3 regions of the Naumannella huperziae genome follow, and region 3 is predicted to be linked to each of the others. Evidence: predicted binding sites of a transcription regulator. Region 3 holds the regulator's gene; each other region holds the start of a gene.
What was found. Region 3 encodes LexA, which represses DNA repair genes until DNA is damaged. Its sites were predicted from a motif close to TCGAACANNTGTTCGA; they were not measured.
Positions count from the first base shown of each region.

Region 1 (3,267 bases), 370 kb from region 3:
CCACTCGCCCAGGTTCTGGCTGGCCCGGGCTGCCGCATCGCCGCCGAAACCGACCGCTCGTCGGGGTTTCGGCCGGCATCGGCCGGCGTCGGCGACCAGAACCCGGGCGAGCGGTCGGTTCCGGCGGGGCGGCGGCCGGTGGCCGGGGCGAGCAGGCGTACGCGGGTTCCGGCGGGCGGAGGCTCAGGCGCCGTCGAGCAGGGTCCGGCCGAGGTCGGTGAGGCGGTGCTCGACGCTGCGCCCCGTCCGGTAGGACGCCAGGAGCCCCGCGGCCCGGAGGACCGCGGCATGCCGGCTGGCCGCGGACACCGACACGCTGGCCCGGTCGGCCAGATCGCTGGTGGTGCCGGGTACGGCGGCGGCGCCGAGGATCTCGTGCCGGGCCGGCCCGATCAGCCGGGCGACGCCCGGATCGGCGGTGTCCTCCCCGGCCGCCAGCACCTCGGGGTCGTGCGCGGTGGGGTGGACCAGGGTCGGTCGGCCCAGCGGGTCGCGCAGCTTGGTCGGGTCGTCGAGGCAGAAGTACGCCGGCTGCAGCACGATCCCGCGGCCGTCGAGGTGCAGGTCCGCCGAGCGGCGCGGGCCCTTGATGATCAAAAAGGGCGGCTGCCACTCGATCCCAGGCCCGAGCGACTCCAGCAGCGCCGCGATGCCGCTGGTCGCGAGCAGTTGGCGGCGTACCTCGAGGTCTTCGTGGACGCGCCGGCGGATGCGTTGCCAGTAGGGCGCCAGCGCGAGGTGCCAGTACACGTCGAGCGCCTTGACGAGCGCGTCGATGTCGACGGCCGGCCGCTGCGCCGCGGCCAGCCCCCGTTCGGCGTCGAGCTCGGCGACCTGGGCGCCGACGATGCTGCGGTCGGTGTCGGCGATGGCGTCGCGGCCGGCATCGATGCTGGTCACCGCGTCCTCGGGGGTGAGGAAGTCGGGGGTGTAGCCGATCGGGGGCGCGAGGTGCAGCAGCACGCGGCACTGCTCCGGCAGGCCGGCGGCGAGCACCTCGGCCTGCCACGCATCGAACGCCCGGTGCCGGCGACGCGCCTGGAGCCGGTGCACGCTCAACACGAGCTCCCACATCAACGAGACGTCGTCGGCCAGGACGACGCTGGTCAGGTCCCGCTCGGTGAAATGGATGCGCAGCATGTTGGTCCCCGACCGCCCGGCGCCGACAGATTCGCGAGCAAGCTAGCAACGCCGGGGGCCGACCGGCGGCGGGCCCGGCGCGCCGGACCGCCAACCGCCGCGCCCGCCGCTAACATCCGAACACGTGTTCTATCGATCAGGAGGCCGGATGCGCGTGCTCGGGATCGACCCGGGCCTGACCCGCTGCGGGTTGGGCGTGGTCGAGGGGACCGTCGGCCGGCCGCCGGCGCTGGTCGCGGTCGGGGTGGCCAGGACACCGGCCGAGCTCGATCCGGCGCGCCGGCTGGTGCAGATCGAGCGGGCGGTGCAGGACTGGCTCGCCGAACACCGGCCCGAGGTGGTGACGATCGAGCGGGTGTTCGCCCAGCACAACGTACAGACGGTGATGGGCACCGCGCAGGCGGCAGGGGTGGCGATGCTGGTCGCGGCGCGCGCCGGGCTGCCGGTGGTGCTGCACACGCCGAGCGAGGTGAAGGCGGCGATCACCGGCTCCGGCCGCGCCGACAAGCGCCAGGTCGGCGAGATGGTGACCCGGATCCTGCGCCTGCCGGAGGCGCCGAGGCCCGCGGATGCCGCCGACGCGCTGGCCCTGGCGATCTGTCACCTGTGGCGCGGCGGCGCCGCCGGACGGTACGCCGATGCGGTGGCGGGCGCCTCCCGACCGACGAACGGGTACGCGGCCGCGGTGGCCGCCCACGCCCGCGGCGGGAGGAAGGCGTGATCGCGCATCTGGCAGGCACGGTCGACCGGGTCGGCACGACCTCGGCGGTGATCGATCTCTCCGGATTCGGCGTACTGGTGCTGATCACGCCGGCGACGGCGAGCGAGCTGCGGCCCGGCGAGCGGACCCGGCTCGCCACCTCGATGGTCGTCCGCGAGGACTCGATGACCCTCTACGGCTTCGCCGATGCCGACGAGCGCGATCTGTTCGAACTGTTGATCACCGCCAATGGCGTCGGGCCGAAGCTCGCCCAGGCGGCCCTGGCGGTGCACGGGCCGGACGATCTGCGGGCCGCCATTGCCGCCGGTGATCTTGCCACCCTGACCCGGGTGCCGGGGATCGGTCGCAAGGGCGCCGAACGGATCTGCATCGAATTGCGCGACAAGATCAACGCGGTCGGTCCGGCGGGGGTCGCGGCGCCCGCCTCGCCGACGGCGGCGTGGCGCGAGCAGGTGCTGGCCGGCCTGCAGGGCCTGGGATGGTCGGCCAAGGAAGCCGAGGCGGCGTGCGACCGGGTCGCGCCGATGGCCGACGAGCGCGCGGGCGTCGCCGACCTGATGCGGGCCGCGCTGCAGACCCTCGCGCGCAAGTGATCGCCCGATCGCGCACCGGGGGCGGCGGATGACCGGCTGGCAGAATGGCCGGGTGTCTGCCGACAGCGACTCCCGCGATCCCGGCGGCCGGCGCGACGGATCACCGGTCGACCCGGCGGCCGGCCCGGACGAGGCGGCCGCGGAGGCCGCCCTGCGACCGCAGCGGCTGGCCGACTTCGGCGGCCAGCCGCGGGTCGCCGACCAGCTCGGGCTCGTGCTGTCTGCCGCGCGCGGGCGCGAGCACGTGCCGGACCACGTCTTGTTGTCCGGGCCGCCCGGGCTGGGCAAGACGACGCTGGCGATGATCATCGCCAATGAGCTGGGCGTCGCGCTGCGGATCTCGTCCGGGCCGGCGATCCAGCACGCCGGCGACCTGGCGGCGATCTTGTCCGGGCTGGGGGAGGGCGAGGTCTTCTTCCTCGACGAGATCCACCGGATGTCGCGTGCCGCCGAGGAGATGCTCTACCTCGCGATGGAGGACTTCCGGGTCGACGTGGTCGTCGGCAAGGGGCCGGGCGCCACGGCCATTCCGCTGGAGATCCCGCGGTTCACCCTGGTCGGCGCGACCACCAGGGCCGGGCTGCTGCCGGGTCCGCTGCGCGATCGCTTCGGGTTCACCGCCCAACTGGACTTCTACGATGCCGACGCCCTGTGCGAGATCGTCTCGCGGTCGGCGCAGCGGCTGGGCGTCGCTCTGGCGCCCGACGCCGCCGCCGAGATCGCCGGCCGCTCCCGGGGTACGCCGCGGATCGCGAACCGGTTGCTGCGCCGCGTGCGCGACTACGCCCAGGTCAAGGCCGACGGCGCGGTGAC
Region 1 covers NZ_JBSXPH010000001.1:2,160,768-2,164,034, forward strand. The annotation lists gene ACXDC7_RS10270 (ArsR/SmtB family transcription factor) at 184-1,140, opposite strand; gene ruvC (crossover junction endodeoxyribonuclease RuvC) at 1,289-1,861, shown strand; gene ruvA (Holliday junction branch migration protein RuvA) at 1,858-2,454, shown strand; gene ruvB (Holliday junction branch migration DNA helicase RuvB) at 2,507-3,267, shown strand, end outside.
Region 1: a site for LexA is predicted at 1,257-1,272, ahead of ruvC (crossover junction endodeoxyribonuclease RuvC). Genes of this name have one in related genera too.

Region 2 (3,267 bases), 170 kb from region 3:
GAACAGCCGCACCACATCGCGGTACTCGCGGTAGAGCTGCAGCTCCAGTTCGCTCTCGTAGGCGTCAAGGTCCTCGGTGCTCATCTCACCGCCACTCTAGCCCCGCCTGCCCGCGGTCGCGGCCGAACGCCGCCCGGCGTGTGCGCGCTCGGCCGTCACCACGTTGTCGAAGCGGCGACGGTGCTCCGGGCACGGCCCGTGCTCGTCCAGCGCCGCCTGGTGCTCGGCCGTGCAGTAGCCCTTGTGCACCTCGAAGCCGAAGTCGGGGTACGCCACGGCGAGCTCGGCCATCCGCCGGTCGCGGGTGACCTTGGCGAGCACGGATGCGGCGGCGACGCAGGCGGCCACCCGATCGCCCTTCCACATCGCCAGACCCGGCACCCCGAGACCGTCGACACCGAACCCGTCGGTGAGCACGAAGCGCGGGGCCGCGTCCAGCCGGTGCAGCGCCCGGCGCAGCGCCTGGACGTTCGCGACATGCATGCCGAGGCGGTCGCACTCGGTCGACTCGACGGCCACCACGGCATACGCGAGCGCCTTGCGACGGATCTCGTCGAAGGCGCGCTCGCGCGCCGCGGGGGTCATTAGCTTGGAGTCCCGCAGACCGGTGATCTGCCCGGCCCGGGTCGGGGCCAAGATCACCGCGGCGGCCACCAGGGGCCCCGCGCACGCGCCCCTGCCTGCCTCGTCGGCGCCCGCGACGGGCGCCAGGCCGGCCCGGGCCAGCGCACGCTCGTAGCCGTAGATGCCGCTGTCGCGCCGGACCAGCCAGGGCCGCTGCGTACCCCTGCGGTCGCTCGCCGTCATCTCAGCAACCCGCCCCCTCCGGCGAGATGGTGCCCTGGGCGGGCGCCGGCCCGGGCGGGGGTACGCCGGCGAAGGTCGTCGGCGTGCTGAAGGTCCGCCAGCGGTCGAACGGCGCCACGATCAGCCAGGCCGTCCCGACCACGTTGTCGACCGGGACGAACGCGGCCGAACCGGGATAGCCCTCGGGACCCTCCTGATCCATGTGGCAGCGAGAATCCGCGCTGAAATTGCGGTGGTCGCCCATCACGAAGATGTGCCCGGCCGGCACCACGGCCTCGAAGGGGACGCGCGCGGGGTCCACGGTTTCACCGCCGGAGGAATACAGGTATGCCCGCTCCTCCAGCGCCTTGCCGTTGACGGTCACCCGCCCGTCGGGATCGCAGCAGGCGACGGTGTCGCCGGCGACGCCGATCACGCGCTTGATCAGATGATCGTCGCTGGTGTCGGGCAGGATCCCGAAGAACTCGAGAGCCTTGCCGACGGGCCCGCGCTCCGCGGCTTCCTGGGTCGCCGGCAGCCAGCCGCCCGGGTCCTTGAAGACGACGATGTCGCCGCGCTGGAAGGGCGTGATCTTCTGCACGACGACCCGGTCATCGACCTGCAGCGTGTTCTCCATCGACTGCGACGGGATCAGGAATGGTTGGGCCACGAACGCGCGCAGCAGCCCGGACAGCACCAGCGCGCCGACGATGACGATCACCAACTCGCGGACGAAGCGGGCGAACGAGCGACCGGGCGACCGCTTCTCGCGTCGCCGAACGTTGTCTCCGACGGTCGCGTCCTGACCGGAGTCCACCGCTTCGCCCACCAACTGCCCTTCCGTCGCTCCGCGCGCCGCTCGCGCGCGTGGCAGGCACCGCGCGGGCGCCACCGAGGAGCCAGCCTAGCCCGCCCGGGCGACACCACGCGCGGCGCGCCGGGTTCGCACATCAGTTCGAATCAGCGGGTACGCTGCACGCATGAGCCAGGTCACCCTCTTCGACGCCGTCGACCACGACGAGCCCGGCACCGGTCGCTACGCCGACGGCCTCAGCCGCCGCGAGTTGACCCGCGGCGCCTGGCTGGACGTCCGACCGGGCTGGGTGCTGCGACCCGACCTGCTGATGGAGCGACTGCTCGCCGACACGCCATGGCGCGGCGAGCGGCGGCAGATGTATGACCGCGTCGTCGACACCCCGCGGCTGCTCAGCTTCCACGGCGCCGGCGATCCGTGGCCGCACCCGCTGCTGCTTGCCATGCGGGCCGAACTCTCCGCGCACTACCGGCCCGAGCTCGGCGAGGACTTCGTCACCGCCGGGCTGTGCCTGTACCGCGACGGCCGCGACTCCGTGGCCTGGCACGGTGACCGGATCGGGCGCGGCAGCACCCACGACACGATGGTCGCGATCGTCTCGCTCGGCGAGGTGCGGCGCCTGGCGCTGCGGCCGCGCGGCGGCGGCCGGTCGCTGCAGATCCCGATGGCCTCGGGCGATGTGGTCGTGATGGGCGGCACGGCGCAGCGCACCTGGGAGCACGCGGTGCCGAAGATGCGAAACGCCGGCCCCCGGATCAGTGTCCAGTTCCGGGTGGCCGGCGTGCGCTGAGCGACGCGATCAGTTGTCGCGCTTCTCCTTGATCTTGGCGGCCTTGCCGCGCAGGCCGCGCAGGTAGTAGAGCTTCGCGCGGCGCACATCGCCGCGACGCTCGACCTCGATCTTGTCGATGATGGGGCTGTGCAGCGGGAAGGTACGCTCCACGCCGACGCCGAAGCTGACCTTGCGGACGGTGAAGGTCTCGGAGATGCCGCCGCCGTTCTTGGCGATCACGACGCCCGCGAAGACCTGGACGCGGGAGCGGTTGCCCTCGACGACCTTGACGTGCACGCGCACGGAATCGCCGGCCCGGAACTCGGGGATGTCCTCCCGCACGGCAGGCTGGGTGGCGGCCTCGATGAGCTTGTTCATGGGTTGTCCTCGCCGGTGCCACAGGTCACCAGGTGCTGGGTGAGCAGTCGTCTGCCCGCGCACTCGGGCGTTCCCCCTGTGGCAGGAGCCGAGACCGCGGGCAGCAGCCGTCAAGTCTGCCACACCGCTCGCCGCGCTGACCAATCCGCGCGGGGCCCTGTCGCCGCGAATGTCCCGATCCGGGTCGGCGGTGGTAGGTTGCCGGATGTGTCGGGGGATACCTGTCGGCTTTGTCGTGCCGACGAACTTGTCAGCGTGCTCGATCTGGGCGCGACGCCACCGTGCGAACGATTCCTGACCGCGGCGGAGCTGGATGCCGCGGAGCAGACCTATCCGTTGCACGTGCGGCTGTGTCGGCGCTGCCTGCTGCTGCAGATCCCCGCGCTGATCACGCCGGAGGACACCTTCACCGAGTACGCGTACTTCTCCTCCTTCTCGACCAGTTGGGTCGATCACGCGCGGCGTTTCGTCGCGGACGCGACCGATCGCCTGGGGCTCGACGGCGACAGCCTGGTGG
Region 2 covers NZ_JBSXPH010000001.1:2,701,850-2,705,116, forward strand. The annotation lists gene ACXDC7_RS12845 (DUF2469 domain-containing protein) at 1-84, opposite strand, end outside; gene ACXDC7_RS12850 (ribonuclease HII) at 97-807, opposite strand; gene lepB (signal peptidase I) at 809-1,615, opposite strand; gene ACXDC7_RS12860 (alpha-ketoglutarate-dependent dioxygenase AlkB) at 1,767-2,390, shown strand; gene rplS (50S ribosomal protein L19) at 2,400-2,750, opposite strand; gene ACXDC7_RS12870 (methyltransferase domain-containing protein) at 2,958-3,267, shown strand, end outside.
Region 2: a site for LexA is predicted at 1,730-1,745, ahead of ACXDC7_RS12860 (alpha-ketoglutarate-dependent dioxygenase AlkB). Genes of this name have one in related genera too.

Region 3 (3,267 bases):
GTGCTGGTCGGCACGATCCTCAATGTGGTCAACAACAATGCCGCCATGTCGGGCGAGTCGGCAGGTCCGGCCAGCATCGTGTTGTTGATCTTGTGGCTGCTGGCCGCCGGTTGGGCCATCTACAGCCGCTGGATCAAGGGCGGTTCGACCGGTGTCTCGGTCGGCCGCCAGGTGGCCGGCACCAAGCTGATCGGCGCCGAGACCGGTCAGCCGATCGGCGTCGGGATGACGATCGTCCGCGACATCGCGCACGTTGTCGATTCGCTGATCTGCTACATCGGCTGGCTGTTCCCGCTGTGGGACCAGAAGCGACAGACCATCGCCGACAAGATCATGAAGACGGTGGTGGTCGACAACGCCGGCGGCGCCCAGACCGGTCCGGACAATCGTGACCAGACCGCGCTGCCCGCGCAGGGTGACTGGGGCCAGGGCACCCAGCCCTCCCAGACCGACTGGAACCAGGGCGGCCAGCAGGGCCAGTCCTCCCAGACCGACTGGGGCCAGCAGGGCCAGCGCTGATTCCGCAACCGCAGACGAGGGTGGTGTCCGCCGGGATGCCGCCCTCGCCTGCGTTTTCGGCCGCCGCCGATATTGCGCAGGCGTAGCGGGCACAGGCCGTGTCATGCTGCGGGGGTGGTGGACGATCTCGTGGTGACCGACCGGCTGGTGATCCCCGCCGCGGAGTTGCGCGAGCGATTCTCCCGAAGCTCCGGCCCGGGCGGTCAGGGCGTCAATACGAGCGATTCGCGGGTGGAGCTGACATTCGACGTGGCCGGATCGCCCTCGATCCCCGCCGGCCTCCGCGACCGGGCGCTCGCCCGGCTGGCCTCGAGGCTGGTCGACGGTGAGCTGACGATCGCGGCAAGCGAGCATCGCGGCCAGCTCGCCAATCGGCGAGCCGCGCGCGAGCGGCTCGCCCACCTGCTCCGGGAGGCCATCGTCCCACCGGCGCCACACCGCAGGCCGACGAGGCCGACCGCCGGCTCACGCGAGCGCCGGCTGGCGGCCAAGAAGCGGCGCGGCGAGATCAAGAAAGGCCGGGGAGCGGTCGAGCACTGACGTGGTGGCGGATCACGGCAGGGCGAGGATGCCCGCCACCGTCACACCGATGCAGACCAGCGCAGCGACGCCCAGCACGCCGGCCACCGCCAGCAGCACCGCGAGCCCGCGGTCGGTCAGTCGCCAGGTGGCGGGAACCGGAGCCGCCGCCACGACACAGCCCCGGGCCGGAACCCTGGCGGCGGCCGATCCGGCCCGACGCGCGGGATGAGCCTGCGGGCCGCGCCGATCGCGCCGCGGCCGACGGGGCCGGGCAGGGGCCGGGGTCCGGGCCGGACGCAGCGCGCGCTCGGTGAGCGAGGGGCGCGGGGTGAGCTCGAAGGTGCTGGTGGTCATGGTGGCCTCCGTGGGAAGTGGTCCGAGGCGGGTCGAACGTGTGTTCGATCCTTGTCTAGTGGGACCCGCGACCGAACGCAAGCATATTTCGCACATCCGTTCGATCGTGTCGCGCAGCGCGCCGTTCCAGTCGCGTACCGCGCCGTTCCAGTCGCGTACCGCGCCGTTCCATCGGGTCATGACCTCAGCCAAACAGTCGGGTCTGACACTCTCGTGGTCGAGGCACTCGGCGACCGGCTGCGCGACACGCTCGAACAGTTGTTTGATTGACCTCCCCCGCTGCCCTAACGTTCGCCTCATGGCAGCGAGCACCCCATCCAGGCCGGCGCCCCAACGCGGCGCGGGTCGCCCGACGCGCGCCGCGGTCGCGTCGCAGCTCGGCACCGATCTCGACGGCCCGCCCGATGCCGACGGTCTCACCCCGCGGCAACGGCGGGTGCTCGAGGTGATCCAGGAGTCGGTGCAGCGGCGCGGCTATCCGCCGAGCATCCGCGAGATGGGCGAGGCCGTCGGCCTGGCATCGTCGTCGTCGGTCGCCCACCAGCTCAAGGTGCTGGAGGCGAAAGGATTCCTGCGCCGCGACCCGAATCGCCCGCGGGCCCTGGAGGTGTTGTTGCCGGGCGCCGCGGACGAGTCCGTGGTCGACCCGACGGGCATCGGGGATGCGATGCCGGACGCCGTCTCGGTGCCGATCGTCGGCCGGATCGCCGCCGGCGGTCCGATCCTGGCCGAGGAACGCATCGAGGATGTGTTCCCGCTGCCCAAGCAACTGGTCGGCGAGGGCACGCTGTTCCTGCTCCAGGTCTCCGGCGACTCGATGGTCGATGCGGCGATCTGCGACGGCGACTGGGTGGTGGTGCGCCAGCAGCCCGACGCCGTCAACGGGGACATCGTGGCCGCGCTGCTCGACGACGAGGCGACGGTGAAGACCTTCAAGCGGATCGACGGGCAGGTCTGGCTGTTGCCGCACAACCCCGCCTACCGCCCGATCGACGGGACGCACGCCTCGATCCTGGGCAAGGTCGTCGCCGTGCTCCGCCGGGTCTGAGCGCTACGGTCGCTCGCCCGACCTGCCCTGCTGCAGCCGGCGCAGCGCCGCGACGGCGACCTCCCGGTCGCGCGTCGTCCACATCGGCGGCATCGACGCCCGCAGATAGGAGCCGTAGCGGGCGGTGACCAGGCGCGGATCGAGGACCGCGACCACTCCTCGGTCGGTGATCCGCCGGATCAGCCGACCGGCCCCCTGCGCCATCAGCAGCGCCGCATGGGTGGCGGCCACGCTCATGAACCCGTTGCCCCCCGCCTCGGCGACCGCGCGCTGCCGGGCCTGCATCAGCGGGTCGTCGGGTCGCGGGAACGGCAGCTTCTCGATGATCACCAGCTCGCAGGTGTCGCCGGGGACGTCGATGCCCTGCCACAACGAGAGGGTGCCGAACAGCGAGGTCTCGGGCTCGGCGACGAAGCGCCGAGTCAGCTCGCCGAGTTGCGCATCCCCCTGGCACAAGATCGTGTGCTCCGGCAGTTGGCGCCGCACGTGCACCGCGGCGGCCTCGGCCGAGCGTTGCGAGGCGAACAGGCCGAGGGTACGCCCGCCGGCGGCCCAGACCAGCTCGGCCACCTCGGTCAACGTCGGCGGGGCAATCCCGTCCCGGGTCGGCGCGGGCAGGCCGGAGGCGACGTAGAGGATGCCCTGGCGGCCGTAGTCGAACGGCGACCCCACATCGAGGCCGCGCCACTCCCCCTCGTCGGGCTCGGCGCCTTCCTCGTCGGCGCGCAGCCCGACCGAGCCGGCCATCGGCCCGAAGCCGCCGCCGAGCTTCAGCGTCGCCGAGGTCAACACCGTCGGATGCTCATCGAGCACCCGGGAGCGCA
Region 3 covers NZ_JBSXPH010000001.1:2,527,039-2,530,305, forward strand. The annotation lists gene ACXDC7_RS11970 (RDD family protein) at 1-519, shown strand, start outside; gene arfB (alternative ribosome rescue aminoacyl-tRNA hydrolase ArfB) at 634-1,059, shown strand; gene ACXDC7_RS11980 (hypothetical protein) at 1,072-1,575, opposite strand; gene lexA (transcriptional repressor LexA) at 1,694-2,443, shown strand; gene ACXDC7_RS11990 (ATP-dependent DNA helicase) at 2,447-3,267, opposite strand, start outside.